One region of the Shewanella sp. S1-49-MNA-CIBAN-0167 genome, then DNA from elsewhere that is predicted to be linked to it. Evidence: predicted binding sites of a transcription regulator. Region 1 holds the regulator's gene; each other region holds the start of a gene.
What was found. Region 1 encodes LexA, which represses DNA repair genes until DNA is damaged. Its sites were predicted from a motif close to TACTGTATNNNNATACAGTA; they were not measured.
Positions count from the first base shown of each region.

Region 2: a site for LexA is predicted at 969-988, ahead of AAEZ00_RS19750 (LexA family protein). Genes of this name have one in related genera too.
Region 3: a site for LexA is predicted at 7,036-7,055, ahead of AAEZ00_RS19950 (DNA topoisomerase III). Genes of this name have one in related genera too.

Region 1 covers NZ_JBEOPO010000001.1:96,278-106,655, reverse strand. The annotation lists gene AAEZ00_RS00495 (efflux RND transporter permease subunit) at 1-198, shown strand, start outside; gene AAEZ00_RS00490 (hypothetical protein) at 358-621, opposite strand; gene AAEZ00_RS00485 (hypothetical protein) at 618-881, opposite strand; gene AAEZ00_RS00480 (VOC family protein) at 976-1,755, opposite strand; gene mtr (tryptophan permease) at 1,902-3,158, opposite strand; gene plsB (glycerol-3-phosphate 1-O-acyltransferase PlsB) at 3,158-5,581, opposite strand; gene lexA (transcriptional repressor LexA) at 5,846-6,460, shown strand; gene AAEZ00_RS00460 (cell division inhibitor SulA) at 6,457-6,963, shown strand; gene coxB (cytochrome c oxidase subunit II) at 7,359-8,960, shown strand; gene ctaD (cytochrome c oxidase subunit I) at 8,970-10,378, shown strand, end outside.
Region 2 covers NZ_JBEOPO010000062.1:3,443-13,820, reverse strand. The annotation lists gene AAEZ00_RS19755 (Y-family DNA polymerase) at 1-550, opposite strand, end outside; gene AAEZ00_RS19750 (LexA family protein) at 551-958, opposite strand; gene AAEZ00_RS19745 (hypothetical protein) at 1,081-1,452, opposite strand; gene AAEZ00_RS19740 (hypothetical protein) at 1,609-2,658, opposite strand; partial or broken gene AAEZ00_RS22450 (SEC-C metal-binding domain-containing protein) at 2,680-2,835, opposite strand; gene AAEZ00_RS19735 (hypothetical protein) at 2,860-4,617, opposite strand; gene AAEZ00_RS19730 (hypothetical protein) at 5,135-5,401, opposite strand; gene AAEZ00_RS19725 (WYL domain-containing protein) at 5,673-6,548, shown strand; gene AAEZ00_RS19720 (hypothetical protein) at 6,545-6,937, shown strand; gene AAEZ00_RS19715 (type I restriction-modification system subunit M) at 6,957-8,588, shown strand; gene AAEZ00_RS19710 (restriction endonuclease subunit S) at 8,578-9,981, shown strand; gene AAEZ00_RS19705 (AAA domain-containing protein) at 10,050-10,378, shown strand, end outside.
Region 3 covers NZ_JBEOPO010000066.1:452-10,829, forward strand. The annotation lists partial or broken gene AAEZ00_RS19920 (FimV/HubP family polar landmark protein) at 1-1,112, shown strand, start outside; gene truA (tRNA pseudouridine(38-40) synthase TruA) at 1,255-2,040, shown strand; gene folC (bifunctional tetrahydrofolate synthase/dihydrofolate synthase) at 2,134-3,411, shown strand; gene AAEZ00_RS19935 (SPOR domain-containing protein) at 3,483-4,097, shown strand; gene AAEZ00_RS19940 (CvpA family protein) at 4,250-4,738, shown strand; gene purF (amidophosphoribosyltransferase) at 4,772-6,286, shown strand; gene AAEZ00_RS19950 (DNA topoisomerase III) at 7,109-9,085, shown strand; gene AAEZ00_RS19955 (LysR family transcriptional regulator) at 9,699-10,378, opposite strand, start outside.

The sequences.
Region 1 (10,378 bases):
CGGCCTAAAGCCATGACAGTCGCCACCATCTTTTTTGGTTTACTGCCGATAATGTGGGGTAGTGGTACGGGTAATGAAGTCATGCAAAAAATTGCCGCACCTATGGTGGGCGGCATGGTAACAGCGCCGCTATTGTCGCTATTTGTTATCCCGGCGATTTACTTGCTTATTTACGGCCGCACATTACCTAAGCAATAACGACAAACGTTAACGCTAAATACATTCACCCTAGAAACAACAATCCTCAAGTCACTCGGTGACTTGAGGATTATTTTTATGAGCGTTTATACTCATCTTATTGGTACTTACTAAATGGTTTTGATTTAGTTAACCTCTACTCAGGTTAAAAGATGGGGGTTATTGACGTTTAAGTGACTCATTTAACTGATCGACTTGATCTTGCTGCTTTTTACGGCAGGTGGCAATATCGTCTGGGTGACCATACTTGCAAGGGTCGCTTGCCAGAATGGCTCTAGGAAGATTAATCACCATATAGTCAGTGTCATTTTTATTGTCATCCCCATTGCCAGCCTTACCAATACGGATTGGATTTGTTCCACTACAAGCCGTTAGCAGCACTAAACTCGATAACAATGTTAATTGAATTATCAGCTGCTTCATTGTTGTAATATCCCTTGTTTTTCACGTGCGAGAATTACCATCCGAAACATACCCCATGCCATAATGACAGCACCAGTAACCAACATAATATTGATGAGTACAGGGTTGGCTAACATAGGTAAAAAGTCTTGGTTAAATCCGGCAAATATTCCGTAAAGTCCTAGGCCAAATAGTAATGTACCGGGAACATCGGTAATGGCCACTATCAGCATACTGCGGTTAATTCGTGCTAATGCGGCTTGAGTTGTTTCTTGGGTCATAGACTCATCCTTGGGTTTTATTCATCCTTTAAAGCCACTCGCAATGACATAGTTTTTTGCTTCAAGTTCCAATTCTGACCTTTATTATCCGTGATTATGTTGTGGGATCCAATAAAGTTATAATTGAGAAAAATCCACCTTGTGGATCAGTAAGAACAGAGAAACGACCTACATCAGGAATATCGGTCGCAGGCACACAGATGGTAGCTCCTAGACTTTTGGCTTTTGCAACTGAAGCATCGCAATCGTCGACAGCAAAATAATTCATCCAATGCGCAGGAGCATCGCCCCATTCTTCAGTCATTTCCAACATGCCACCAATGGCTTGCTCGCCGACATACAATTGCGTGTATTCAAACTCAGCCATGTCAGCTAGCTTGGTTTGGTAGCCTAATACATGGCTATAAAACTGTTTCGCGCCAGCGGTATCACGACAAGCAAGCTCAACCCAACATAGGGTATTTGATTCTTGCGATCGCTTGATGCCAATATGGTCTTGGCCTTGCCACAATGCAAAACGACAGCCTTCTGGATCTGTGCATAGCGCCATTCGACCAGCATCTGCGACAGAATGAGGCCCCGCAATAATCTCACCTCCAGCTTGAATCACAGCCATAGAGGTAGCATCGACATCATCGACCGCAAAATAAATTGTCCAATGAGTAGGTAATGCCTCCATTTCTGCCGGCATTGGGTACATTGCCGCAATATCATCACCGTCTATTTGCAGCATAGTATAATGCCCTTCTGGCATGGGCATATCATCGGCTTCCCAGCCAAATAATGCCTGATAAAATGCTTTACCTGCCGCCCAATCATGAGTCGCTAGTTCAATCCAGCAAGGTTGTCCTTGTTGATACTCTTGTACCTGCATTATCATCATCCTCTATAAAAAATAGTTGCTTTTATATGGCCAACATGAAACGTGTCTCATAAGTTAAATCGATATCAGCAGAAAAGCAAAAAGCCTTCAAACGAAGGCTTTTTTGAACAATTATAATTCTATGTAACAAGTTAAGATTATTTAAATACCGGTAAGATATCCGCCATTGCCAGTAAGTGACATGTTGCTGTGATCATCCCAAACAACACCACCAGTACAATCAGCGGAGTCCCACCTGGCACCTTAAAACCGTCGGCATTGGGATATTGTTGCCTCACTTTATAAGCCAACAAAGCGGGTACAATAACGGCCCATATGGTGGCCGCAAGCGCAGCAAATCCAATCGCTAAAATAAATCCATTCGGAAATAATAAACCCAGTATTGTCGGCGGTATAAACGTAACCGCGGCCGTTTTAATCCGTCCGGTGCGTGAATCATCAAAATTAAAGAGATCGGCAAGGTAGTCAAACAGCCCGAGTGTCACCCCTAAAAATGATGATGCAACGGCAAGATTGGCAAACAGGGTTAACATGTTATCAAGCCATTGGCTGGCAATCACCCCCGACAAGGCCGCGACTAACACCCCGATATTGCCCCCTTGCGCAATAATATCGGCAAACTGGCTGCGTTGAATATTGCCCATTGTCGCCACTAACCAACACACATAAATAACCAATGCGATACTGGTTCCAGTAACGATGGCTTTCACAATCGTATTGGCATCTTTACCGTAATACTTTACTAAGCTCGGCACGTTACCGTGATAACCAAAACTGGCCAACCCAAAAGGAATAGCAGCGAGTAAATAAGGCAGATAACGCGACTCACCATCGGGTGACGCCAATTTCACCGTGTCAATGTCGATTAATAAATTACCGATAGCCAAGAAGAAAGTGATCATCATACCACCGAGCATGATGGTGGTGATCCGATCGACCGCTTTAGTACTGATAAACACCACAAGTGCCAAGACAATAGCAAAAACCAAACCCGCCACGCTCTGAGGCAAACTAACACCCAGAGCCGATAAGCTGTGATTAACAATCGACCCGCCACCACTGATATAAGCATAGGTTAAAATATACAACACAAAGGCAATAGATACGCCGTTAATCACCCGCCAAAACTGCCCTAGAGTTACGCGGGTTAAGGTGTCAAAACTATCGCCAGGTTCAAAATGCAAATTGGCTTCTAATAACAGCAAACCCGACATTAACATGCAAAACCATACACCTAACAACATGGCTAATGAATAACCAAACCACATTCCTGCACTAACGACCGGCAAGGAAAACATGCCCGCACCGACTGTGGTCCCAGCAATAATCATCGCCCCACCCAATACTGACTTACCGCTAGCTCGATGCTTTGCTGCATTCATGTGGTTGGCCATTATTGTCCGTGCTCCGCTGCCACACTATCAACAATGGTTTGTCTTACTGAAGAACTGAGTAATTTATTGGCATTATCTCGAATTCTTATCACTTCAGAACGATTCTCGACACTGCATAAATATCCCAATTCTTTTAGTTTCACGCTCAAGGTGTTATACAACTTTTTATCATAAAATTCTGGTGCGGTAATGCCATGTAGAGCCCCTAAACGTTGGGCTAACATATGACTATCGGTTTCCAATCCTGAACGCTCAAGCTCCGGATTTATCGCCAGTAAATTAAAGATAATGGCATAGCGTTGCAACGTCTCATTGATGGTTTCAGCAAGCAGTAACACTTGAGTAATATGGTGAGGCGTGATCACCAACTGATCGCTACCGCTCAACAGACCTTGTTCAACCATAAAGTCTAAAATGCAATCTACATGTTTAGGAACATCATCAATACCCATAAAAAGTTCAGCTTTAAGTAATGGGTAAAAATCCATCACTATGGCATGGATTCGGGTGCGATCGCACACATCATAGTGCACTAAACAACTGGCGATGAGTGAAGGTAATGCCATTAAATGAATAATATTATTACGGTAATAACTCATGGTAATAGCAACTTTTTCATCAACCGAAATTATCTCGCCAATAAGGTCCTTAGTACTGACAAACTTATTTAACGACAGACAATGATCAACAATTGACTTGCCATTACCCTCTGCAACGGATGCGTAATGGGTATAAGGCACTGTGTTAAGTAATGCTAAATACAAATCAAGCTGACGTTCTAACTGGCTTCTTTCTAATGCATTTTGCTCTGATGCCAATAACACTAAACTGGTCAATGTCACCGAGCTGGCCGCAGCAGCGCCGTTGATATTGGTCATTACACGATTGGCTAGTAAGTTGACCGATGGGGTAAACCATGATGGTTTCTGATCAGGATCGTTCGCAATCTCTTTACGCCATTCTGGCGCCTGCTCGTTTAAGAAATGTTGTAAATTAATCGGCTCACCAAAGTTCACATAACCTTGGCCAAAATTGCCTAATTTACGCAGAGCCCCAAATAACTGCCAAACAGATTCTTTTTTCTTTTTCTTACCGCTTAATTCTTTATGGTAAGTGGCCACTTCCATCACATGGTCATAACCTAAATACACAGGCACTAAGGTCACAGGGCGTTCAATGCCACGTAACACACTATTAATAGTCATCGCTAACATACCGGTTTTAGGCGCTAGCAAACGCCCGGTACGAGAACGACCACCTTCAGTGAAATACTCGACCGAATAGCCCTTAGCAAATAACTGATCTAAGTATTCACGAAATACTGCGGTATAGAGTTTTTTTCCATTAAAACTACGACGGATAAAGAATGCTCCGCCACGACGGAACATAGGCCCAGCAGGCCAAAAGTTAAGATTAATACCGGCAGCAATGTGCGGTGGAACCATACCCTGATAATACAAAATATATGACAACAGTAAGTAATCCATATGACTACGATGACAAGGCACATAGACAATTTCATGGCCGTCATGATGTAACTGCCTTATCTGTTCTGCACCTTTGATATTGATACCACTGTATAATTTGTTCCATAACCAAGTGAGGAAGCGCTCGGCAATGCGCACAAAACTATCAGAATAGTCAGCGGCAATTTCATCAAGGTATTCAATGGCGGTTTCACGGGCTTTCTCGACAGATACTTTTTTGTTTACCGACTCTTCTTCAATGGCTTTCTTGATTGCATCAGATTTAAGTAACGACGCAAAAAGCACTTGCCGATTCGGTAATTGCTGCCCTGTCATCACTTTGCGTTGACGGCGGAAATGCACTCGCGCAACACGGATTAATTTGTGAGCAATTCTTTTATCGGTACCGTGTTCATCAGCCATAAGACGAAGCGATAATGCATTAGAAAACTGTACAAAATTGTGGCGACCTAGAAACAAAATCATTAGCCATTTTCGCAGCCAGGTCGGGTTTTCCCTTTCAAAAAAAGCCGCTTTCATGCTGTCATCTTCTTTACCCGGTGTACGGCCCCAATAAAGGCTCACAGGCACCAACTGAATATCTAACTCAGGACATTGACGATGAAGCGCTAACAGACTGGTAAAACTATTAATAAATTTTTCACCGCTTTCGCGTTTACCAAAAAGCGGTTTGCGGCCTTCAAGACAAACGATGCGTGATACTTTGAGGCCATCCAATTGCAGTGGCTCATATGGACTGGGCATACCAAAGCTCTCAGTGATTTCGCTTAATGCAGCGGCATCACTGATTGATTCTGTTTTCATAACATAAATCAGAGGTTTAGATGGATCTAAATTAAGATCGTCAAAAGGATCATGTGGCACAACAACCGTGAGTACCATCGATTTTTGAATCCATTTTAACGCTCGTAAAAATATTGAATCTGGTTTTGACATGGTTATTTTCGCAACATAAGCCACTGTAATATTGTCGTATAGGATACCAGAAACCAGCCTGCTTACACTATCAGACCGATTTATCTTTACGCTTGAGTTCTCACTATCAGAAATAACATCAGACAATCAATACACAATAACTAATAGAAACAGGTTGTTGAATGATACTTGACCAACAATATTCAAAAAAGAGTTGGTTAATACTTGCACGAACAAAAACACTGTATATAATGACAGTCACTGTATAAAAAGACAGGAACCATCATGAGACCGTTAACGCCGCGCCAAGCAGAAATTTTAGACTTAATTAAAAACAATATCACCGAAACAGGTATGCCACCCACTCGTGCTGAAATTGCGAGTCGTCTTGGCTTTAAAAGTGCTAATGCCGCCGAAGAGCATTTAAAAGCATTAGCCAAAAAAGGTTTTATCGAGATCATACCTGGTACCTCGAGAGGTATTCGTTTACCTCATGAAGAACAGCTTGAAATCGGTCTGCCACTCATTGGACAAGTTGCTGCTGGAGAGCCTATTTTGGCGCAAGAGCATGTAGAACAATATTATCAAGTCGACCCAAATATGTTTAAACCCGCCGCAGATTTTTTATTACGGGTTCGTGGTGATAGCATGAAAAACATTGGTATTTTAGAAGGCGACTTGCTCGCTGTACATAAAATGCAACAAGCGCGTAATGGTCAGGTTGTGGTGGCGCGTGTTGATGATGACGTCACCGTAAAACGATTCGAACAAAAAGGTAATATGATTTATCTGCATGCAGAAAATGAAGATTATAACCCGATAAAAGTAGATTTAAGTTGCCAAAGCCTAACCATCGAAGGGCTTGCAGTTGGCGTTATCCGTAATGGAGATTGGTCATGAACAAACTAATGGGCGTAGCGCCACGTCACCCAGGCTTATGGGTAGATTTAACTGAAACAGATCTGCATGGCAACCAAACCATTCAAACATTACAAACTGTCACCCAAGGTGAAGCAGAACTGAGTCAATTGTGTAGCCAACTGGCGACGTTGAGCCAACAAGGCAGATGGATTGTATTAATTAGTCCACCTCACATAGGCTATAAGCATATGCTGGCCAGTGCTGGAGTGAGAATGGATCGTATTTTACTGGTGCACACCAAAGATGAAGTCGAAACATTATGGGCCATGGAAAAAGCTCTCACGAGCGGAACTTCTAGTGCAGTGGTTACTTGGACAAGTTCACTCGATGCTCGCGATAGTCGTCGATTGGAAATTGTCGCTAAGAGCGCGCGAGCATTAGGCGTGGTAATTGAAGATGTGAATGCTCACTTACCTCACAAACATCAACTTGTTAACTCTACATTAACAAGTGGAGCAGGTAATTTTTGCTCATTTCACTAAGCATAAATCCTTAATTACCAAGCCCTGCATTGAATTCAGGGCTTTTTTTCATCTTTTTTTAGCCTATTTACCAACAAAGTGATCTTGATCAATGTTTAATCTACAAGTAATGTGGTTAACAAGGATGAAACATTCTTCATCTTTAATTGGATAAAATGACAGTAATCAAGATTACTGTCAGACAAATAATCCAAATAGAAATTGATAAGTTCAGTCGTAGGTACAAGCGTGGTGCACAGCTAACAATAAAAGCGTAGACAGTCTGTATACAACCACCAGAGTACTTTGAGTTCATCAAGCTTTTTTCGGGAACCGAAGAGTTTGCATAGAGCTGAGATTTACTGTGTGACTTTTCTTTGTAGTTGCTATTTTGCAATTAGCAGGGGAGTAGTCTTGTGAAGCAATGGTTGTATTTTTTATTGGTTGTGTGGGTAGCACTTCCGCTTGGGGCAACAGAAATGCCCCTCAACATGACCCAAGGCGTGACGGATATCAGTGGTAAGGTTTATGACCTCCATATGACGATTCTTTACATCTGTTGTGCTATTGGGTTAGTGGTGTTTGGGATCATGATTTATTCGATGATTTATCACCGCAAATCAAAAGGTGCCGTTGCGGCCAATTTTCACGAAAGTACCAAAGTGGAAATTGCTTGGACCGTCATCCCTTTCATTATCTTAATCGGAATGGCTATTCCAGCCACTAAAACCTTAATTGCCATGGAAGATCCCAGCGATGCCGATCTGACCATCAAAATTACTGGGTCACAGTGGAAATGGCACTACAGCTATTTTGATAAAGACATCGAATTTTACAGCTCATTATCCACCCCCAGAGAGCAAATTGATGGCCGTGAGGCCAAAGGCGAAAATTACCTCCTTGAAGTCGATAAGCCGCTAGTACTGCCCATCAATCAAAAGGTGCGTTTCTTGATGACATCTGATGATGTTATCCACTCATGGTGGGTACCCGCTTTCGCGGTTAAAAAAGATGCCAACCCAGGCTTTATCAACGAAGCCTGGACTCGTATTGATAAGCCTGGAACTTATCGCGGTCAATGTGCTGAGTTATGCGGTAAAGACCATGGATTTATGCCTATTGTGGTACAAGCCTTATCGGAGACTGATTTTGATAATTGGTTAGTTGAACAAAAACAACTGGCCAATAATGCTGCAGTCGCTGCAGCCGCATCAATGTCACAAACCTTGTCCCTTGAAGAACTAAACACGCAGGGCGAGCAAGTGTACATAGCGCGGTGCGCCGCTTGTCACCAACCTAATGGGGCGGGTCTTCCCGGTGTATTCCCATCATTGATTGGCAGTCCTATCATAAAAGGCCCTGTTGACGATCACCTCAATATTGTATTAAACGGTAAACCAGGCACCGCAATGCAAGCCTTTGCCAAGCAACTTAGCGCCATAGAAATTGCCGCAGTGATTACCTTTGAGCGAAATGCTTGGGGCAACAACAGTGGCGATGTTGTTCAAGCAGCTGATGTGGGTAACTTCTCAAGTAGTAACGCGTCAAGCACTGAGCCGATCGAGGTCGTAGCCGATGCAGCAAGTACCATTGCCGCAACAACGACAGACATTACCGATGCGGCCACAGAAAAAACCACTCAAGCTATAGAAGCCGTTGCCAAGGTTGTGACACCTGAAGTTGTTGCAGCGGCAGATCTGCCCACCTTAACCTTGGAGCAATTAATCGCTGAAGGTGAGCAGGTTTATGCCACTGTTTGTGCTGCATGTCACCAGGCCTCTGGCGCTGGTTTACCCGGCGCTTTCCCTTCACTTATTGGCAGCCCTGTCGTTAGCGGACCGGTTAGCGGACATATCGATATCGTTATGCACGGCAAACCAGGCACCGCAATGCAAGCATTTAGTAGTCAACTCAGCCCTCAAAAAATGGCGGCAGTGATTACTTATGAGCGCAATGCGTGGGGCAATAATTCTGACGAGGCGGTGCAAGCTGCCGATGTCGCTAGCCATGGACAGTAGGGGAAAACAATGAGCACAACAACGCACGATACAATTGCTACCGCTCATGATGATCATCATCACGGAGCGCCGAAAGGGCTAATGCGCTGGCTACTCACCACTAACCATAAAGATATCGGCTCGCTGTATTTATGGTTTAGTTTCATTATGTTTCTAACTGGCGGTGCGATGGCTATGGTCATTCGAGCTGAGTTATTTCAGCCGGGATTACAGCTAGTCGAACCTAACTTTTTTAATCAGATGACCACAGTTCATGGTCTTATTATGGTCTTTGGCGCGGTAATGCCAGCTTTTACTGGATTAGCTAACTGGTTAATTCCAATGATGATCGGTGCGCCAGACATGGCACTACCGCGGATGAACAACTGGAGTTTTTGGATTTTACCGTTCGCCTTTTCCATGTTACTAGGTTCGCTATTCATGGAAGGTGGTGGTCCTAATTTTGGTTGGACATTCTACGCCCCACTCTCAACCACTTATAGTCCTGACAGCACCGCTTTGTTTGTATTTGCCATTCATATGATGGGGATCAGTTCGATAATGGGCGCCATTAACGTTATCGTGACCATAGTCAATATGCGCGCCCCTGGTATGACATGGATGAAATTACCGCTGTTTGTGTGGACTTGGCTTATTACCGCATTTTTACTGATTGCGGTGATGCCAGTGCTTGCGGGCGCGGTCACCATGGTGTTAACCGATAAGTTTTTCGGTACTAGCTTTTTTGATGCCGCAGGTGGCGGCGATCCGGTGATGTTCCAGCATATTTTCTGGTTCTTCGGTCATCCTGAAGTTTACATCATGATTTTACCGTCATTCGGCATTATCTCGGCGATTGTTCCGACCTTTAGTCGTAAAAAATTGTTTGGTTATTCCTCTATGGTTTATGCCACTGCCAGCATTGCCGTGCTGTCATTCTTGGTGTGGGCACATCATATGTTTACCACGGGTATGCCTGTGTTTGCAGAGCTATTTTTCATGTATTGCACCATGTTAATTGCTGTCCCTACTGGGGTGAAAGTGTTTAATTGGGTGGCAACCATGTGGCGCGGTTCGATGACATTTGAAACACCGATGCTCTTTGCGGTCGCGTTTATCATCCTGTTCACCATTGGCGGGTTTTCGGGTCTGATGCTGGCAATTACCCCTGCTGATTTCCAATATCACGACACTTACTTTGTGGTGGCTCATTTTCATTATGTGTTGGTCACAGGGGCGATATTTTCCATTATGGCAGCGGCATATTATTGGCTGCCCAAATGGACCGGTCATATGTACAACGAAACCTTAGGGAAATGGCATTTTTGGTGTTCGGTTATCTCCGTCAATGTACTATTTTTCCCGATGCATTTCTTAGGCTTAGCAGGCATGCCGAGAAGGATCCCAGATTACGCTGTACAGTTTGCCGATGTAAATCA
Region 2 (10,378 bases), on a different contig from region 1:
CATCACCAACAGGTATCATCTGTAAAATAGACACTCGTTCTTGCTCATTACTAATAAAACAAACACCGTCGTAGCCCTCAATTTTTTTAGCCGCATGATTCGCTATTTTAGCAAGAGTGAGCGTTTCACCTATACCGACACAAACTGCTAACCTGGCTTCTTTCCAAACTGCACGCCGGATGAGTTGGCCTTGTGTGTGTAAGCATTTTATCGCAGGGTAGGTGTTTTTGAAGGAGAGAAAGCTTTCATCAATCGAGTAAACATGCTGTTCAGGGGCATAGCGGCCGATGATATTCATCATCTTGCTGGACAAATCTGCATAAAGTTCATAGTTAGACGAACAGACGATAACACCTCGTCGAGCGCATAATTCCTTAACTTGAAAATAAGGCAAAAACTTTTGAATACCTGCTTCTTTGGCCTGTCTATTAGCTGCCACAATACACCCATCGTTATTGCTCAAAACAATAATGGGTTTACCACGCCAATCTGGTCGAAAGACTTGTTCCGCACTGCAATAAAAGGAGTTAGCATCAACTAAGGCAAACATCTAATGACCACACAATAATGGGCTTTGTCGATGGCAACGGACAGAGCGAGTAACAACCCCCTCAATACTAAAACTATCGTAGTCATGAATGGTAACTGGCCGGTATTGTTGATTGGATGACAGAAGGACTCTTCGTTTTGTATCCAGTATTTTGCAAACGAATTCACCATTAAAATTGGCAACAATAACATCACCATTACGAGCCGTTTCGTGTCGATCAACAATGATCATATCACCATCAAAAATCCCGACATCTTGCATAGACTCACCCTGAGCAATGCCAATAAAGGTAGAGCTCGGATGCTCAATTAACAGATCATCTAAGCTCATACCTAGCTGAGTATATTCAGCCGCTGGGCTTTCAAAACCTGTAATGCCTGCTTGCGCCGGTATAGGAATTACTTTCATTGCAAAATACCACTGTATATAAGTACAGTTATTCTAGCAGTAAAGATTAAAGATTCAAGCATTGTTATATTGCAGGTTGTTGTATACCTCTGTTTTGATTGTTAGGTAAGCGACAACTCACTCTACTTAGAAGAGTTCTTTTTGTTTTTACCTGATGAATGTAGGCCTATAACTATAAGAACGAATATAACTCCCGCAGCTGTAAATGTATCTTCTTGATTAATGAAATCAGTCCACTTTAAAAAAATAGCAGCAAGACACGACACAAAAAACAATACAACATGAGCGACAATTAGAGTCCATAACTCTGGCGTATTTTTATTTATAAAAAAAATAATGCCACCGACAATAACAATAGGTATCCACCAAAGGGTTCCACCTCTACTAGCACCTCTACCAGCTTCAGCGACTTCAGGGAAAAGAAATAAAGACAATGTTAAAACAATAAAAATAGCACAAAATAGAAATTTACTAATTCCAATTAAGAGCTTCATATTTGCTTACTCCTGTGTTGCCCACTTTGTGGAAATTTCGTGTTATGGCTATTTGACAAGTAATATCTCGCCACTTGGCTTGAAACCAGTGAGCCTTTTAGGTGCGATAGAACAAATTTTTAATAAAAATGCTTAGGACTTTTTTAACAACAGGGATTAGTGGTTTCTTTCAAAAGTCCACCCTATAGTAAGAACTTCACTCAAAACAGGAAAATCATAACTAGCTAACGGCTTAGTTATACCATCTGCATTTGGAGCTATTTCAGTAGAGATATTGTCTCCAAATAGCTTCATTAGCTTATTCTTACTACTTTCAGTTGCTTCATTCCACCATGTTGGTGATACAAAAACATTTTCAAAATTTTTGAACATATATTGGATAGTAAGTGGGACATATTGCTCTTGCTCTTTATTTAAAAGCGAAGTCATTAGCTTACAGCATGTTTCATCGCTATTTTTCAACCAAGAGAATGCAATTATACCTCTATTCCCATCATAATATGACGTCACGGATAAGTAATCTGTACGTTTTGTAAAGTCCATCAAATCTTGAAGTTGCACACCATCGAAGTCAAAATCTGGGTTAATGCCTCCACAAACCATCACAGGCGGGACTTCATTAAATATAAAGACTACAGCTCTTGCGGAAGAAAAGTCATCAGCCTCTAAAGCAAGTTCAAAGTAATGTTTTTGATGTTTCAGATCTTCAATTGCAGTTTTAGTACCCAACTCGATTAAAAAATTAGTCATCTGTATATCTTGTTGCGTTTCTAAAGGTTTACCTTTATCTACGCTATGTCTTAAAGGCGCTAATTCTTGGGCACTTTCTTTTGCATAATATTCTCGTGCGAAAGCACGATAAGCTAACAAGAAGCATTGCTTCGGAGTAGAGTCGAATAGCTCTTTTTCCAATGGCGCAAAAATAACATCGTCATGATATTTGCAAAAGCCGTTAAACGTAGAAGCATGGTTTATACCAATTTTTTCAAGAGTAGGTTTACCTTTGTTTTTCCTTATGGCCTCAAAATTTATTTTAAGCCCCAGAACATGCCCATCTTCAGCAATAGCCTTTAAGCTTACTGTTTTAGGAACCGTATGCGCTCGTATTATATTGCCAGCACAATGCTCGTGAAATGAATCTGGAGAAGAGCATTTTTTTCGTAAATTGACGCTATTAAATTCTTTATTTACTTCCCAATGTTTCAAGGGCTCCTGTTTGTCGCGAAATAAGTGACATTTTTTATACTTCTTTCGAGATCCACACCAGCAAGAGTCATTCCTTCCAATTTTTGTATTGTACAAACTAAACTCCTTGTGAGCTCCTAACTCAGCCGCTCTGCGGCAATCTTGGAGCGTAGCGTAAATTGTCCGATGGCTGCGCATTGAAATACCAAAAGGTTACTCTTGTCACTCTTGAGGTTTTTCAAACAACATTTTGCCAATAAACCAAATCGACTGTCCAATATTGGAAATTAATTGCTGCCCTTGCTTTAAAAATGAATTTTCATTATTAATTCCAGCAAGCTCTAAAGCCTCTCCGATCTTTGAGCTAGTCGGATGAGCATCACCTATTCGCATATCATAAGCACCTACAATTGGTCCAAATACTTTACGAGCAGTGTCGGCACCAACTTTCTGTGCTAATACGTCTTGTAAGAGCTTGTTTGAACCAAGTTTATCTTTATTGGAGTGTGTTGACAGCGTCCGCAACTCTTGAACGTTCAGCCTATCAGAAAAAACACGTACAATTTCTTTTGTTAACCTTAATAGTGACGCTTGATCCTTACTTGTAAATCTGGATATTTTCTTCAAGGCCTCCGAGCGATCTATGTCATGAGAGAAAAGAGCAATATTAAACTTTTTCTTAAATCCGTTCTCGAGCATGTCCATCACTTCGAAAAGTAACTCCTCTACAGCATGAGTTTGCGCTGGTTGAGCCTTCACTTGAGAATCTAACAATTCACTGGAAACCTTTCCTTCAGGGACAATATTTTGAGCTGCCCAAATGTGCTGCTCCCAGGCCGGAAGACGAGCAATGTCAAAAGCATATATGGTGATGAAATCAGCGGAATTTATTCCAAAATGAATCGAAAATCCGGAAGTGGATTGAATTGCACCTGTCTCGGCTGTATACCATTTAAGTGAGAAGCCTCGGAGACCAAGCAGTTCATCTACAACACTTGAACGAAACCACAACCATCTGCCAACATCTTCATTATTTAACTCAGATGACGCCATGCGCGTACTATCGGTCTCGACTATAAATTGTGGTAGATTTAGATCAGAATCCCCTCTGACGCGTTTGCTGATACCTTGGTGCTCAATCCACTCGTCCCGCCAGAACTCACCTTCTACTCGAACACCATCATAACCTCCTTTGTTTCCTTCAGAGCTTTCATGACCAGTATTGTCGTTAGTTTCTGGCCCCATTACCGGAGCGTCCTCATCTTCATCCACATCAGTTCGCCAAGCACGAAGCATTGCCCAGTTTCCACCAAATACATCATTTATACTTCGAATAAGCAGCTCATAACGACCTTGTTCTCTCTCTTCCTGATGATCTTCCAAGCCCGCATATTCACTAGTTTCAAGTGACGTTACGTTCTCTAGTCTTTGTCGGTAAGACGATAGCCGAAGTGATAAATTTCTAGCCGCCAAATAGTCTAGAAGAAACTCTCTCTTAATTTCTATCAGGGTCTGCTCACCATTTTCATTAAGAACCTCCCGAGCCACGACTACAAAGTTTTCTTCTGGTCTTACCCAATTAGATCCCTCTTTTATGAGCCGAAGCGCAGCAATTAGGTCTGGGGTCAAGATCCATTGCCGTCCCCCAACAACAGGTAGTGATAGTTCAAGGACGAGGTGTATTCCTATAGGCTCGTTATCCTGATATTGATATTCATCTATGGTTGAGTAGTTGCCATCATGGTATGCATATGGGGCGATATTTGAACTTATTCCGATATCATTCCAACTTAGTCTCTCAGCTACAGCGCGATGAACTGGCGAAAAAGCGACAGAGCCACATCCAAAAAACTCGTTTATATAACCTATTTTTTTAACGTTTCCTTTCTCATTGTCAATAGACGCTCTCAGAGGCACCCAAGTTGCTTTTGAAAAAGTCCGACGAGTTTCTTTTTTTTGGAGAATCCAATCTTGATTCATAAGTGAGAACCCTTTGTAGTGGCAAACGGCTTAATTTATTAGGAGCATCAACTAATTCAATGCAACATGCAGCAGACTGACAATCTGAAAGTAGGCTTCCTACTCCGTATTACAGTATCTAATAAGACACTAATAATAAAAACTATTAAAGATGCCAAAAGAATGATTTCGACTTGATTTAAAATATTTCCAAACCAAGTTGAATAGTGCTAGTCATTAATCTAGTAATAGAAGTACATCACAGTCCAAAAGGTACCTCTAATGGATCTGACATACTTTAGTAAATAAATGATTTAGATATCAAGCCCCAATTGAAGGCTGATATTCTTTAATCCAGCAGCACAAACTATTCAAGCATGGTGTTTAGTTTAGAGGTGTTCACTTTAACAAGGCATTATTTTTGAAATCGTCACGATATCAAGTCGGTATTTATGGTTGAAATGTTAGAGCAAATGACTCCCTTTATAAAGTCAGCATTGTAAATCACGAAGTTTGAACGCTTGAAAGCGTTACACTATCAAAGGCGTTTGATGGGTTTTACTGTAAATGTCACTTGTTGTGGCTTATCTTGTAAAGACCTTATAAATACTGGTTCCGACTCTGCTGGTGCGAAATGTTTATCTATTTTTTCGCAATCGTCTAAATGCTTAATCAACTGCGTTACTGCATCGACATATTTTTCAGGGACTCGTTTAACAATGGTTTTTTCATAGCGACTTTTTCTGCCTGATCCTATACGGAAGCCGCCATGTTGCGCTGTTTTCTCGTTTGATTGTTCGGTCATTGAAACTCCCATGTCAGTCTTAAGTAAGTCACACACCAAGCCTGTATAAAACGCCCCAGTAACATCGGCATCAATCACTACGCAGGTGATTTATACCAACAAAGTAGGGTGAGTTAGTGTGCAATAAATACACTATAACCTTAGGTTAGGAGTAATCAAATAGATATTATCAAAATGATAGACTCTATTTGTTTGTTCTCTTGGCAAAGTTGGAGTAACCTAGCCGCATAAACAACAAAAATGTTGTTAATTTAGGTAGATGAACTCTCATATGGACTTGACCAAATTCAACTATGCTCAGCGTGAAAGACTTGCGTTTATTGATTTTTGTCTGCAATTTTTTGGGCAAATATCTCGTGCTGACCTAGTTAATCATTTCAAAACAGGCTTAGCGTCATGCTCGCGTGACTTAACCCTGTATCGAGAGCTTGCACCCCAAAACCTCCACTTAAAGCACGAAACCAAGCTTTACTACCGTACTGCTGAATTTACGCCGGTGTTCGAACACGAACCAGAATCGATCCTTAACAGCCTATGCAATGGCTTTGGTGATGGGTTTTCCAATGGTGTCGCACCGTCAGATATTTGTTTTGATGCTACACGCTTAATTCATCCTCAATCAGATGTTATTGCGGCCATTATGCGGGCTATCAACAACCAACAAGCTATAAGCTGTGAATATGTATCAATAACCTCAGGTGAGAGTCGTCGTATTATTGTTCCGCATAGCTTGTCTAACAATGGTCAACGTTGGCATGTGCGAGGGTTCGATCAAAAATCAAATGAGTTTCGTGATTTTGTTTGCACACGATTAACCCAAATTGCCACAGTCGAAACACCGCTAGACCCATTGCATACTCAACAAGCTGATATCCAGTGGAATCGTATTCACGCAATTACACTCGTGCCACATCCTTCTGTAACACATTTTAAAGCCATAGAGCTTGATTACGCTATGACGGCAGGAAAACTCGATTTAAACGTGCGAGAGGCGCTTTTAGGCTACCTAATGAGGCAATGGAATGTAGATTGTAGTCTCGACGCTTCACTTAATGGAGGTCAGCATCATTTGTGGTTGAGCAATGCAAAGCAACTACAGCATGTAAACAGCTTAACGATAGCGCCTGGTTACAAGGATTTACCATGACGACATCAAATGAATCAAAACCAGATGTGTTGAGGGTGACTGAATACATTCTTGAGCAAAACAAACTGAAGCAAGAGTTTAGCGTTCAGTCCGCGAATAAAAGCAAAGAGCTCAATGGTATTGGCCGTAGCCGGATAGCGCAAATTATGCGAGATATCTGCTTAGACCCAAATGGTGATGGCACCTTAATCACCTACACCACGGTTGATAGCAGCAATATGGATAATAAGTTTGAACATTGGCAGCTTAACGCCAATGCCTATTTCAGTTACTTGTCATATCAGTCTGTTGAGCAAAGCAAACAATCAAACATAACAGCACGGTACGCCCTTTGGGTTGCTGTTGCTGCAATGGCTGTGTCAGCCATTTTTCCACTTATTTCAGTGTGAACATTAGGAATACATCAACATGGCAACGCCTAAAACAACTAAAAGCATCGACAAAAGCAAAGGTTTTGAAGAGACATTATGGGACGCAGCGAACAAGTTGCGCGGTAGTGTAGAGTCTGCCGAATACAAGCATATTGTTTTGAGCTTAATCTTCTTAAAGTTTATCAGCGATAAATTTGAAACACAGCGCAGCAAGTTGATGGATAACGGCATGGGCGATTATGTCGACATGGTCGAGTTTTATGCCAAAGACAACGTATTTTATCTACCAGAAGATGCGCGTTGGTCATTTATCCAAAAGCAAGCCAAGCAAGACGATATCGCAGTTAAAATTGACACTGCACTGCATACCGTTGAAAAGAACAATGTGTCGCTTAAAGGCGCATTGCCAGACAATTACTTTTCACGCCTAGGGCTTGATAGCAGTAAACTGGCTGCGCTTATCGATACCATTAACAACATTGAAACCCTTGCCAATGAATGCGACATGACTCAAGAAGATTTAGTCGGCCGCGTTTACGAATACTTTTTAGGTAAGTTTGCTGCTAACGAAGGTAAAGGCGGCGGGGAGTTCTATACGCCAAAATCGATTGTGGCCTTGATTGCCGAGATGATAGAGCCTTATAAAGGGAAAATTTACGACCCTTGCTGTGGTTCAGGGGGGATGTTTGTTCAGTCGCTTAAGTTTATCGACAGCCACAACGGTAACAAAAAAGACATTTCGATTTACGGCCAAGAGTACACTAATACCACTTACAAGCTAGCTAAGATGAACCTCGCAGTACGGGGTATTTCGGGTAACTTGGGTGATGTAGCAGGTGACAGCTTTTTTAAAGACCAACACCCAGATTTAAAAGCCGATTACATTATGGCTAACCCGCCGTTTAACCAAAAACAATGGCGCGCCGAAAACGAATTAGTTGATGATCCGCGCTGGGCAGGTTTTGATGTGCCGCCAACGGGCAACGCCAACTATGCGTGGATCATGCACATGATCTCAAAACTGAGCGAACACGGCACCGCAGGTTTTGTATTGGCTAATGGTTCCATGAGCTCAAACACCAGTGGTGAAGGGGCTATTAGGCAAAAAATCCTCGAAAATGATTTAGTCGATTGCATGATAGCGCTACCTGGGCAATTGTTTTACACCACCCAAATCCCGGTGTGTTTATGGTTTATTGCTAAAAATAAGAAACAAGATCCCCAAAAGGGTTTTCGTAACCGCGAGGGTGAAACCTTGTTTATTGATGCCCGTGAAATGGGCAGCATGATAAGCCGTACCAACAAAGAGCTCACTAACGAAGATATCGCTCACATTGCCGCAACTTACCATACCTGGCGCGGGGAGAATAAAGCCCTAGTAGGAGCTCAGTTAGATGAAGCAACAGATACACAGTCCGATTCAAAGGCTAACAGCTACCAAGATATAGCTGGTTACTGTAAGTCAGCCACACTCGAAGAGATGAAAGCAAACGAATATGTATTAAGTCCAGGGCGTTACGTTGGCGCAGCTGATTTAGAAGATGATGGCATTTCCTTTGAATCCAAAATGATTTCGCTAAGTAAAACTCTTTATAACCAAATGAAACAAGCAGAATCTTTAGATAAAGCTATCCGTGATAGCCTGGAGGTAATAGGTTATGGCGAGTAATTGGAAAGAATATTCACTTTCAGAAATTACGGAACTAGTAATTGATAATAGGGGGCGAAACCCAAGTTGTTATTCAAATGCAGGGATTCCTGTAATAGATAATTACTTAATTATCAGCGAAGGTGAACCTGAGCTAAGTAAAATAAAGCGTTTTATCGACAAAGATATCTACAACACATTTATAAGAAAATATAATCAAATGGGTGATGTTCTACTCACCTTAGTTGGTAATGGTTACGGAAACGTGGCTATAAGCCCGCAAGAACGATGTATTATTATTCAAAATACTATTGGCCTTCGTACCAAAAGTGGTTTCGACAATCATTTTCTTTATTACCTTCTGAAGGGAAATAGAGCGAGCTTAACAAATTTAAATCGTGGGGCTGCCCAGCCAAGTATCAAAGTTGGTGATGTACTTAATTTATGTTTTTATTTTCCAACTTACGATCAGCAGGGATTAATCGGTAATACTTTGTATCAACTGGATCAGAAAATACGACTAAACCGACAAACTAACCAAACCCTAGAGCAAATGGCGCAGGCGTTGTTTAAAAGCTGGTTTGTCGATTTTGACCCGGTTTTCGACAATGCATTCGATACCGGTTTATCTGTTGATGACTTCCCCGATGAACTGCAAGATCGTGCCATGATCAGGCAGCAACATCGCGCTAATGCGATGCAACAAGGTACTGAAATTGCACTGCAGCAGCCAAGACTACCGTCTGCCACTGTATTGCAACCGAACAGTCCGCAAACCACTCAAACTGAGTCAGAGCGTATCCGTGGATTATTCCCAAGCGAATTTGAGCAATGCGATGACCCAAGCGTCGGCATCAACGGCTGGATCCCGAAGGGAGGTAAGGTTTCAGAGCTAGGTGCATTTATTAAGTTTGCAAATGGTAAAGCAAAAAAATCATCTGATGAGGGAGCTTGTCCAATTTATGGTGCTAACGGAGTCATCGGTAAAACGAATGAATTTAATTTTACAAATGCAGTTATAGTTGGTCGTGTGGGAGCATATTGCGGTGCAATTGAATATTGTAGATATAATTTTTGGTCATCAGATAATACGATAGTTGCAATATCTAAAATTTCTGAAAGTCATATCCCGTTTGTTTTTTACCAATTAAAGTTTTTAGACTTGAATCAATATGCTGGAGGAGCCGCTCAACCACTCCTTAATCAAACTACACTAAATAAATTAAAGGTTCCGTTTTTAAGTATTGAATGCATATCGAAATTCAATGATGTTATTGACGGTTTTTTGCTCAAGCAAATAAAAAATACTGAACAAATAGTCAAATTAAGTGAAATAAGAGACGTCTTACTACCCAAACTCATCTCCGGTGAGTTGCAACTTTCTGAAGCAGTGCAAAGTATTGAAACGATGTAAGTATTAGCCTAAAGCACGGATTATTAACCACTTGGTTAACGTTATAACAATTTAACTAGAAGTAAAATATGGATATCAAATACTGGGAAGGTGGCCTTGAGCGCCACGAAATAGACGCAATTGAAAAAATTAAAAATGTACTGAGTGCACCAAAAAAACAAGCGAAAAAAGGTCAGGGATTAGACACTCTCAAAACTATGAAAAAGCCGTTTAACGACGGCTGGAAAGGCTATGCTGGCTTTCGCTTTATCAATAAAAATAAGCAGGGCGAAATCGATTTATTGATTGTCACCCATTGTAATATTTTGATTATTGAATTGAAGCATTGGAATGGCCTACCAATTACCTCTAATGACGGTAAATGGTTTTTTGGTAATGACGACCGGGGTAAGTCTCC
Region 3 (10,378 bases), on a different contig from region 1:
ATACGTCCAGTGAAGCATTAATATTGGACGATGATGAGTCACTCGATGATGATATTAATGCTTTATTGGCAAGCTTTAAAGAAGATACAAAAGCCGGCGATACACCATCAACTGATACAAACAGCGAACAATCTATCAATGACAAGATTGATGATACTGAGTTGTTTGATGAGTTTGATGAATATCTTAGTGATGTCGATTTAGCTAAAACAGATAATGCAGACGATATTGATGCGGACAAAGATGCTCTGTCTGACGTTGATACACAAGCCGATAGTAAAGACCAAGATAACACCTTATTTGATGCTCAACTTGAAGCCGCGCTAGCATTAACTAGTCGTCATGATGTTAAGTCAGAGCAAGGATCCACAGCAGCATCTTCTCCTACTCCAGAAACTGAAGCGGAAGAGGCCCTTGATGCTTTGTTAGCCGAAATAGATGATAAAGACACTTCTTCGTCTACTGCGCAAAATAAAACCAATAAAGATTCCGGCTTCTTTAATGACCTAAAATCCAACAAACCTAAGCCTGAATTATTAGATTGGGAAAGTGATTTACTTAAAGCTGCCGAGTCTGCCGCTGACGAGAAAGAAGTCGATGAATCTGAGGTCAGTGATGATGATTTACTGGCCGCATTTTCACAGTCATTAAAAGAGGATGACAACGTTGACGACTATACCTCTGAAGACGAATATATCCTTAGCGATGACAATTTAACGGTAGATGAAGCGTTGGCGGCACTTGATCAAAAAGAACGTAGCCAATCAGCTGAATATAAAGCCAGTAATGATGAGGTAACGCGTTTTGAGCGTGAAAATAGCTATATCGACATCGATAAATTGTTAAACGATGCTGATGAAGATGACGATAAAACCGATCAGTATAAAGACGTTAATGTTAATATGGGTTCAGTCAATTCGTTAATAAGCAATGCAGACATGGTTGATGTTGATGATGAAGAAAACTCCGTTAATGCCAAACTTGATTTAGCCAGAGCATATATTGAAATTGAAGATCAAGACAGTGCCCGAGCATTATTAAAAGAAGTGCAAATGGATGGCAATGAACGTCAACAATTAGAAGCCAAAAATTTAATTAAAAGCTTTAATTAACTCGGATAATTAACTCGGTCAATTCATGTGGTATAGGTAAAATAAATAGCCCTATGTTAACCATATAAATGCAAACGGCGCAGATACATGCGCCGTTTTTTTGTGGTAAACTGCGCGCCATTATTGAGTAGAGGATATAGGCATGCGGGTCGCGTTAGGTATTGAATATGATGGTAGTGGTTTTTGTGGGTGGCAGCGCCAACTCGATGTCGATTCAGTGCAAGCCCAGCTTGAAAAAGCCTTAAGTTACGTGGCAAATGAGCCCATTAAAGTATTGTGTGCCGGGCGAACTGATACTGGCGTGCATGCTACTGGACAGGTGGTTCATTTTGACACCAATGTTCAACGTCCAATGACGGCGTGGACACTAGGCGTGAATGCTAATTTACCCGACAGTATAGCCGTGCGATGGATGAAAGAAGTGGATGACAGTTTTCATGCCCGTTATAGTGCCACGGCCAGACGTTATCGCTATGTTATTTATAATCATCAATTGCGCCCTGGTATTTTAGCTTCTGGTGTGAGCCATTATCACGGCGATATAGATGAAACCTTGATGCATCAAGCCGCACAGCTTCTCGTAGGCAAACACGATTTTACCAGTTTTAGAGCGTTGCATTGTCAAGCTAAAACACCCTGTCGAGATGTGCATCAAGTTAATGTGACTCGTCAAGGCATGTATGTGTTGGTGGATATTCAAGCCAATGCATTTTTACATCATATGGTGCGTAATATTGTCGGTTCATTACTTCAAATCGGTTTAGGTAATCAATCTATCGAGTGGATAACAGAACTCTTGGCATTGAAAAATCGCACTCAGGCGGCAGCGACAGCTAAGCCCAACGGATTGTATTTGGTCGATGTGACTTACCCTGAGCAGCATCAATTGCCTAGGTTAGCACTCGGTCCATTGTTTATGCTCGATTAAAGTGTTTTTCAGTCATATTTATTGGGATGTAAAACTAATGTTATGTTTTCGCCACGTCTGGTAAGGTTTGCATAAATTAAATGGTATTGAATTATGTCAATTGCGTCTGAAATTACTGTACCCAATCAACAATCAAGCTTAAATCAATGGCTGGATTATTTGCTGGCAATTCATCCTAGCGAAATCGACATGGGCTTAACGCGAGTCAGTGCTGTCGCCGAGCGACTCAATGTGATTGATTTAGCTCCAGCTAAAGTGATTACAGTCGCCGGTACCAATGGTAAAGGCACGACCTGTGCGATGCTCGCCTCAATATTACGTCAAGCAAACTTATCAGTTGGCGTCTACAGTTCACCGCATTTGCTGCATTACAATGAACGGGTGCAGATCAATCAACAAGATGCCAGTGATGCCTCTCTTATTGGAGCTTTTAGTGCCATAGAGATGGCACGAGGTGATATTTCATTAACCTTTTTTGAATATGCGACGTTAGCGGGTTTATACTTATTCAAAGCTGCTAAGCTTGATGTGATTATTCTTGAAGTGGGCTTAGGTGGCCGTCTAGATGCCACTAATATTATCGATTCCACAGCCACTATCTTGACCTCTATCGATCTTGATCACCAAGAATATTTAGGCGATACCCGAGAACTGGTTGGCAGAGAAAAAGCCGGCGTGTTCCGCTCAGGTTGTCTCGCCATTTGTGGTGAACCCGATTTACCATTGAGCGTGACCGATTATGCTCAGCAGATTGGAACAACACTTTATCGTGTTGGTTATGAGTTTCATTACCATAAAGACCAGAACCCACCTACATTATGGCATTTTGAATCCGCGCAGCAATCTTATATTGGTTTGGCTGTGCCAAGGTTACCGCTAGCTAATGCTGCTAGTGTTGTGGCGCTGCTAAGTTATATTTGGCCGCAAATAAGCCAGCAACACATCAACCAAGGATTACAACAAGCTCAACTAGCTGGACGATTAGAGCAGGTGAGTGAGCAACCATTAGTACTAGTAGATGTAGCGCATAATCCCCATGCTGCACGATATTTAGCACAGCAATTGCAGGCGTACCAAGGTCGTCGTATTGTAGCCTTATGTGGCATGCTTAAAGATAAAGACATCAAGTCGGTATTGGCGACATTGGCTGAACAAATCCGTCATTGGTATTTTGTTGGTTTAGATAATCCACGGGGCGCAACAGCGCAAGCACTGCGTCAAGCATTGCCCAATGAGCGTTGTCGTCAGCATGCCAGTGAATTTACTGACATCGCCAGCGCATGGCAAGCTATACAAGCGACGGTAGAGGCTGATGATGTGGTCATTATATTTGGCTCTTTTTATACTGTTGCAGGGTTTAAATCTTTATAAACACTATTTATGTTAGACGTCGGTTTTAGAAGCCATCATTAACGTCGTTTTGTTAAAAAAGGGAATTAGCTTTGAATCGTCAATTTCAAAATCGTTTAGTGGGTACCATCGTCTTAGTGGCCTTAGGTGTGATTTTTTTACCCGATTTATTAGACGGTAAAAAACCTCAGGTGGTTGAGGAGTTCACTGAAATTCCTTTACGTCCCGTTCAATCAAGTGCTTCAAATCGAGCCAGTTCTGCCAACATCGCCGAACCCGCGGAAGAATTCCAAGTGTTAACGATTGCTGAACCTCAAGATCTCAGTAACGATATTGTTGAATTAGGTGAAGCAGAACCAACTAAAAAAGTGAATCAAGTGGTTAAACCGTCAGCGGCAACCACTGCGGCAGTAAAAAAGCCTGAAACACCCGTTGCTAATAAAACTAAATCACCCGTTACGGCTGGTTTTACGTTGCAATTAGGCGGTTTTAATAATATTACCAATGTAAAAGCCTTAATTATTCAACTACGTAAGGCAGGATTTAATGCTTATACACTGCCTAAAGTACCTGTTGAAGGAAAATTAACCCGAGTATTTGTAGGCCCTGAAGTGTCAGAAGAAAAACTTAAAGCTCGTCAGCAACCTATATTCAAATTAACCGGATTAAAAGGCAAAATCGTAGCCTATAATCCACAGGAACAATAACCTATTCAGACGGTATTATGCTTGGGTGATTAATATTTACAATTTGATTGTTCTTAATCACGCAAGAATAATTTGTGCAATCAGAGGTGAGAAACATCTCTGTCTCTGTTAGAATCTCGCCGTCTTGAACCCTATACCGGATCCCCATCTCCATGGTTTGGATTGATTACGCAATTATTATTGTCATCGGGTTATCAACTATTATTAGTTTGATCCGCGGATTTGCCAAAGAAGCCATGTCTCTTGTGGTTTGGTTTGCCGCTTTCTTTATTGCTAGCCAGTTTTATCTTGATCTTGCTGCTCATTTAACCCAAATGCAGGACGAGTTAGTCAGAAACGGTGTCGCGATTGCCATTCTTTTTATCATTACCCTGATCCTAGGGGCACTCGTTAATTATTTGTTAGGCCAGTTAGTGGCCAAAACAGGCTTATCGGGCACAGACCGTGTTTTAGGCCTGTGTTTTGGTGCCATTCGTGGCGCGTTAATTGTTAGCGCATTACTGTTTTTTATGGATGCTTTTACGGCATTCCCTGACACGAAATGGTGGCAGGATTCTGTACTTGTACCTGAATTTGGCGTGGTTATTCAGTGGTTTTTTGACTATGTCGAAAATACCTCAAGCTTTGTACCCAAAATATAATCATAAAACACTTTACAGTGAGGAACCTTACCCATGTGTGGTATCGTCGGAATAGTAGGAAAATCAACAGTTAATCAGACCATTTATGATGCGCTGACTGTGCTTCAACATCGTGGTCAAGACGCAGCAGGTATTGTGACTGTTGACATGAATGCGTTTCGTTTACGTAAAGCAAACGGCTTAGTCAAAGATGTGTTTGAACCTAAACATATGCAGCGTTTACAAGGTAATGCCGGTATTGGACATGTTCGTTATCCAACCGCGGGCAGCTCGAGTGCATCAGAGGCGCAACCGTTTTATGTTAACTCGCCATTTGGTATTTCGTTAGCGCATAACGGTAACTTGACCAATACGCTTGATCTGGCGGAAAGCCTCGTCAGAAAACGTCGTCATGTTAACACCACCTCTGACTCCGAAATCTTGTTAAACCTGTTAGCCGATGAGTTACAAGAGACGCGCAGTTTAACCTTAAGTGCCGATGAAGTGTTTGATGCGGTTGCCAAAGTGCATGCGCAAACCCGTGGTGCTTATGCGGTAGTGGCAATGATCATCGGCCAAGGCCTAGTAGCGTTCCGCGATCCATTTGGTATTCGTCCTTTGGTACTGGGTAAGCATGAAACCGCAACTGGTACTGAGTATATGGTTGCTTCAGAAAGTGTTGCTTTGGATGCCGTCGGTTTTGAAGTGATGCGTGACGTAGCACCTGGTGAGGCTGTTTATATTTCACTTGATGGCCAGTTATTTACCCGTCAATGTGCTGTAGACCCAAGCTATGCTCCGTGTATTTTTGAATTCGTTTATTTTGCTCGTCCAGATTCGAGCATCGACAAAATCTCTGTGTATGCCAGTCGCGTAAACATGGGCGCTAAGTTAGGCGAAAAAATTAAGAAAGAATGGGAAGACCATGACATTGATGTCGTTATTCCTATTCCAGAGACATCGTGCGATATCGCATTAGAAATTGCTCGTTGTATGGATTTACCGTACCGTCAAGGTTTTGTTAAAAACCGTTATATTGGTCGTACGTTTATCATGCCAGGTCAGCAAGAACGTAAAAAATCAGTACGTCGTAAATTGAACGCAATTAATACTGAGTTCAAAGGTAAAAACGTATTACTGGTTGATGATTCAATCGTTCGTGGCACCACGTCTGAGCAGATCATTGAAATGGCGCGTGAAGCCGGGGCAAAGAAAGTGTATTTTGCTTCAGCAGCCCCTGAAATCCGTTTTCCTAACGTGTACGGAATTGATATGCCGACCTCTAATGAGTTGATTGCTCATGGTCGTGATGCTGACGAAATTGCCAAAATCATTGGTGCCGATGGCATTATTTTCCAAGACTTGAGCGACTTAATTGAAGCAGTAAGAATGGAAAATCCAGAGATTAAGCGTTTTGAAACATCAGTGTTCGACGGTCATTATATTACCAATGACGTTGATCAAGCTTACTTGGATCATTTAACCCAACTACGTAACGATGATGCCAAAGCAAATCGCTCAAAGGACATAGGCACTAATTTAGAAATGCACAATGAGTGTCATCCATAAGTTAACCACTGTTTGTTAGTGATAAAAAACCAGCATATTGATGCTGGTTTTTTTTGCTTTAAGGCCTAGAGGCTAGGACGCTTCGCGGCTAGAGGCTATAAGAGTGATAACAAGCGAACGCTGCGCCTAGATGCCTAGATACTAGGACGCTTCGCTGCTAGAGGCTATAAGAGCGATAACAAGCGATGACGAGCGATAAAGATCGATATCAAGCGAACTAGCAGGACGCAGTCCGTTCTAGGGTCTAGGCTTTTTGCTGTTATGCTTTTATAGCAGCGAAGCGATCTAGCAGGACGCAGTCCGCTCTTGGGTCTAGGTTCTTCGCTATTATGCTTTGATAGCCGCGAAGCGAACTAGCAGGACGCAGTCCGTTCTAGGGTCTAGGTTCTTCGCTTTTATGCTGTTATAGCAGCGAAGCGATCTAGCAGGACGCAGTCCGTTCTAGGGTCTAGGTTCTTCGCTGTTATGCTGTTATAGCAGCGAAGCGATCTAGCAGGACGGAGTCCGTTCTAGGGTCTAGGTTCTTCGCTGTTATGCTTTTATAGCCGCGAAGCGAACTAGCAGGACGCAGTCCGTTCTAGGGTTTAGGTTCTTCGCTGTTATGCTTTTATAGCAGCGAAGCGATCTAGCAGGACGCAGTCCGCTCTAGCTTCTAGGCTTTTCGCTGTTATGCTTTTATTGTAATGATTTACGCCGATAAGGGGTTAATTATTTCATATTTGCAGCTTGGCGTATTTAACGCTAATCTATACTGTAAATTTATACAGTTAAGTGGCGCAGTTCGGTTTGTCATATTGAACGCTAACGCCCCAACAGTGGATTATGATTTTATATATTGCTGAAAAACCCAGTCTAGGTCGTGCGATTGCCGATGTGTTGCCAAAGCCACATAAAAAAGGTGATGGCTATATCACTGCCGCCAATGGTGATTGCGTGTCATGGTGTATTGGCCATTTATTAGAGCAAGCCGAGCCTGATGCGTACGATGATGCATTTAAGTCGTGGAAACTCGAGCATTTGCCAATTGTCCCGCAAACGTGGAAGTTGCAGCCCAAACCCAAAACGCGCAGTCAACTTACGGTGTTGCGTAAACTGGTAAAGCAAGCATCATCGATAATTAATGCTGGCGATCCAGATAGAGAAGGGCAGTTGCTGGTCGATGAAGTGATTTCTTATTTGGGCGTAAAGGGTGACAAGCTTAACCAGGTACAGCGGCTGTTAATCAGCGACTTAAACCCCCAAGCGGTCAAACGTGCGCTAGGGCAGTTACGCAGCAATCGTGAGTTTATTCCTTTATCGACTTCTGCATTAGCCCGCAGCCGTGCTGATTGGCTGTATGGCATGAACATGACCCGCGCATATACCATTCAAGGGCGTAAGGTCGGTTATCAGGGGGTATTATCAGTTGGCCGAGTACAAACGCCTTTGCTTGGGTTAGTCGTACGCCGCGACGAAGAAATTACTGCATTTACCCCAAAACCTTTTTATGAAGTGTTAGCGCATTTGCTGACCGATCAGCAACAAGGTTTTAGTGCTAAATGGAAGCCTAGTGAGGCTTGCCAGCCCTATATGGACGAAGATGGACGGGTATTAGCTAAAGGCTTAGCCGAAAATGTGGTTGCCCGCATTAATGGTAAACCCGCTGAAGTGACAAAACTTGAAGCCAAAGATAAGCGCCAAAACCCGCCATTACCTTATAGTTTATCAGCACTGCAAATCGATGCCGCAAAACGCTTTGGGCTATCGGCGAAAGAGGTGCTTGATACCTGCCAAAGTTTGTATGAAAAACATAAATTGATTACTTATCCGCGCTCAGACAGTCGCTATTTACCTAAAGAGCAGCATACTTTGGCACCGAAAGTATTGGATGCTGTGCTCAAAGGCGTTTCTGCCTTGGTTGATGGTTGCGACTCACCTAATGCCAAGCTTAAATCTAAAGCGTGGGATGACAGTAAAGTGGATGCTCACCATGCCATTGTGCCTACCGAGAAAGTGGCTAACTTAGCTGCATTATCAGGTAATGAGGCAAAGTTGTACCAACATGTTGCGCGGCAATATTTAGCCCAGTTTTATCCCGCTTATATTTATGCAGAAACCGCAGTTGAAGTGACGATTGCTGGTGGCTTGTTTACCACTAAAGCGCGTCAAGACAAAAGCTTAGGCTGGAAACAGCTCTTTAAACGGGCAGCCACAGCAAATCAAGCTAATAACAGTCAAGCGAATACTGGTTCAACTCACAGTGAAGACGATAACGACGATGCCGTTCAGTCGCTACCGCCATTGGTTAACGGGCAGGTGTTGCATTGTCTGCGTGGTGAATTATTGGAGAAAACGACTCAAGCGCCGAAGCATTTTACCGATGCCACATTATTAGGCGCCATGACCGGAATTAGTCGTTATGTTACTGATAGTGAAATTAAGAAAATCCTCAAAGAAACCGACGGCCTAGGCACCGAAGCAACTCGTGCTGGGATTATTGAATTATTATTTAAGCGTGGATACCTTATTCGTCAAGGTAAATCGATATTGGCCACTCAGGTTGGCACTGGCTTGATCCGCAGCTTACCAGAATCAGCAACTACACCTGACATGACCGCATTATGGGAAAACAGCCTTGATGCCATCAGCCAAAAACGACTGAAGTACGATGCGTTTATGCAGCCATTACTCAGCCAGTTAGATGGTTTAATAACCCAAGCATCCAGCCAGTTACCATCAGCATTACAAGGTGTCGCCAGTACCACACCGAAACGCAGTTTTAAAAAGCCTTATAAAAAGAAAGCTAAAGCGAAAAGCTAAGAGGGTAACAAGTGGTGAAAAGCGATAACTAACGGTGACAAGCGAACGCTGCGCTTTTTTGTTAAGTCAAAAGTCTAGGCGCTAGGTCGCTTCGCGGCTAGAGGCTATACAAACAACGTCATAAGCTAAGAGGGTAGCAAGCGATGAAAATCGCTACAGAAAAAACTTGATCATTACAATGCGGCTAAATCGAAGAGAGTTAAATTAAAGGTGTAGATGAGTCAGCGAGTATCCAAAACAGGGATGTTTTGGATAAGCCCACAGGGATGCTGATTTAAAATCAAGAGCCGGCGTCTCGCTTAATCATCTGCACATCAGCATGCTGCAGGCAATAAGTTCAAATAAAGCTACGTTATAAATCAAGCTAAACTAATACCAAGTAAGCTGAGTTAATCAATACCTTAAATACACTTTTGTCCAAAAGTGAGTTTAAGGTATTAAATATATATCGTTGTTAGATGATGACAAAGAATGTGTCTTATTTCATTGAGATATAACTGAGAAAAGACGGAATCGGCCAATATCCTGAATCGCTCGATATCGCTCGTTATCTCTTACCACCGCATTTCATCGCACTTCCTGCTGTTACCGCTTGTTATCCCCGATAGGCTTATCAATTCAACACGCTTTTATCTACTATGCCTTTCTCAATCAGTTGCAGTAAAATATTGCGGGTCTTTTGTTTTAAGGTGTCACGCAGTAATCGGGCTGCGGGAGTAATAGACTGTCTACTGGGGAATATCAGCCAGAGTTCGGTCGCTTTGGTTTGGTATTCGGGTAAAATATGTACCACGTTTTCGGCGAGTAAATCGCTTGATATATCAAGGCAAGATTTAAGCCCAATGCCTTTACCCGATACGCACCATCGATGAACCAGTTCACCATCGTTAGACACTCGGTTGCCTTTCATTTTGATTTTATACTGTTCATCACCGCGATAAAACTCCCACACATCGTAAGTAATATTATTGAGTTGATATAACAGTCCATTGTGGGAGGCGAGGTCTTGTGGGTGTTTTGGCATGCCATGTTTTGCTAGGTAAGCTTTAGATGCACACAATAATCTGGGGACATTACAGATTTTAAACCCGTAAAGATTAGCGTCATTTGGCGAACCATAGCGCAAGGCTAAATCGACGGAGTCGCGGTAAAAGTCCAAGTTACTGTCATTAATATTGGCGCGTAAACTGACTTTTGAGTGAGTGGCCATAAACTCATCTATCCATGGCATAACCAGATTGCGGCCCAAATCCGATGACAATGCAATTCGTAAATCCCCGTCGATGATGTCTA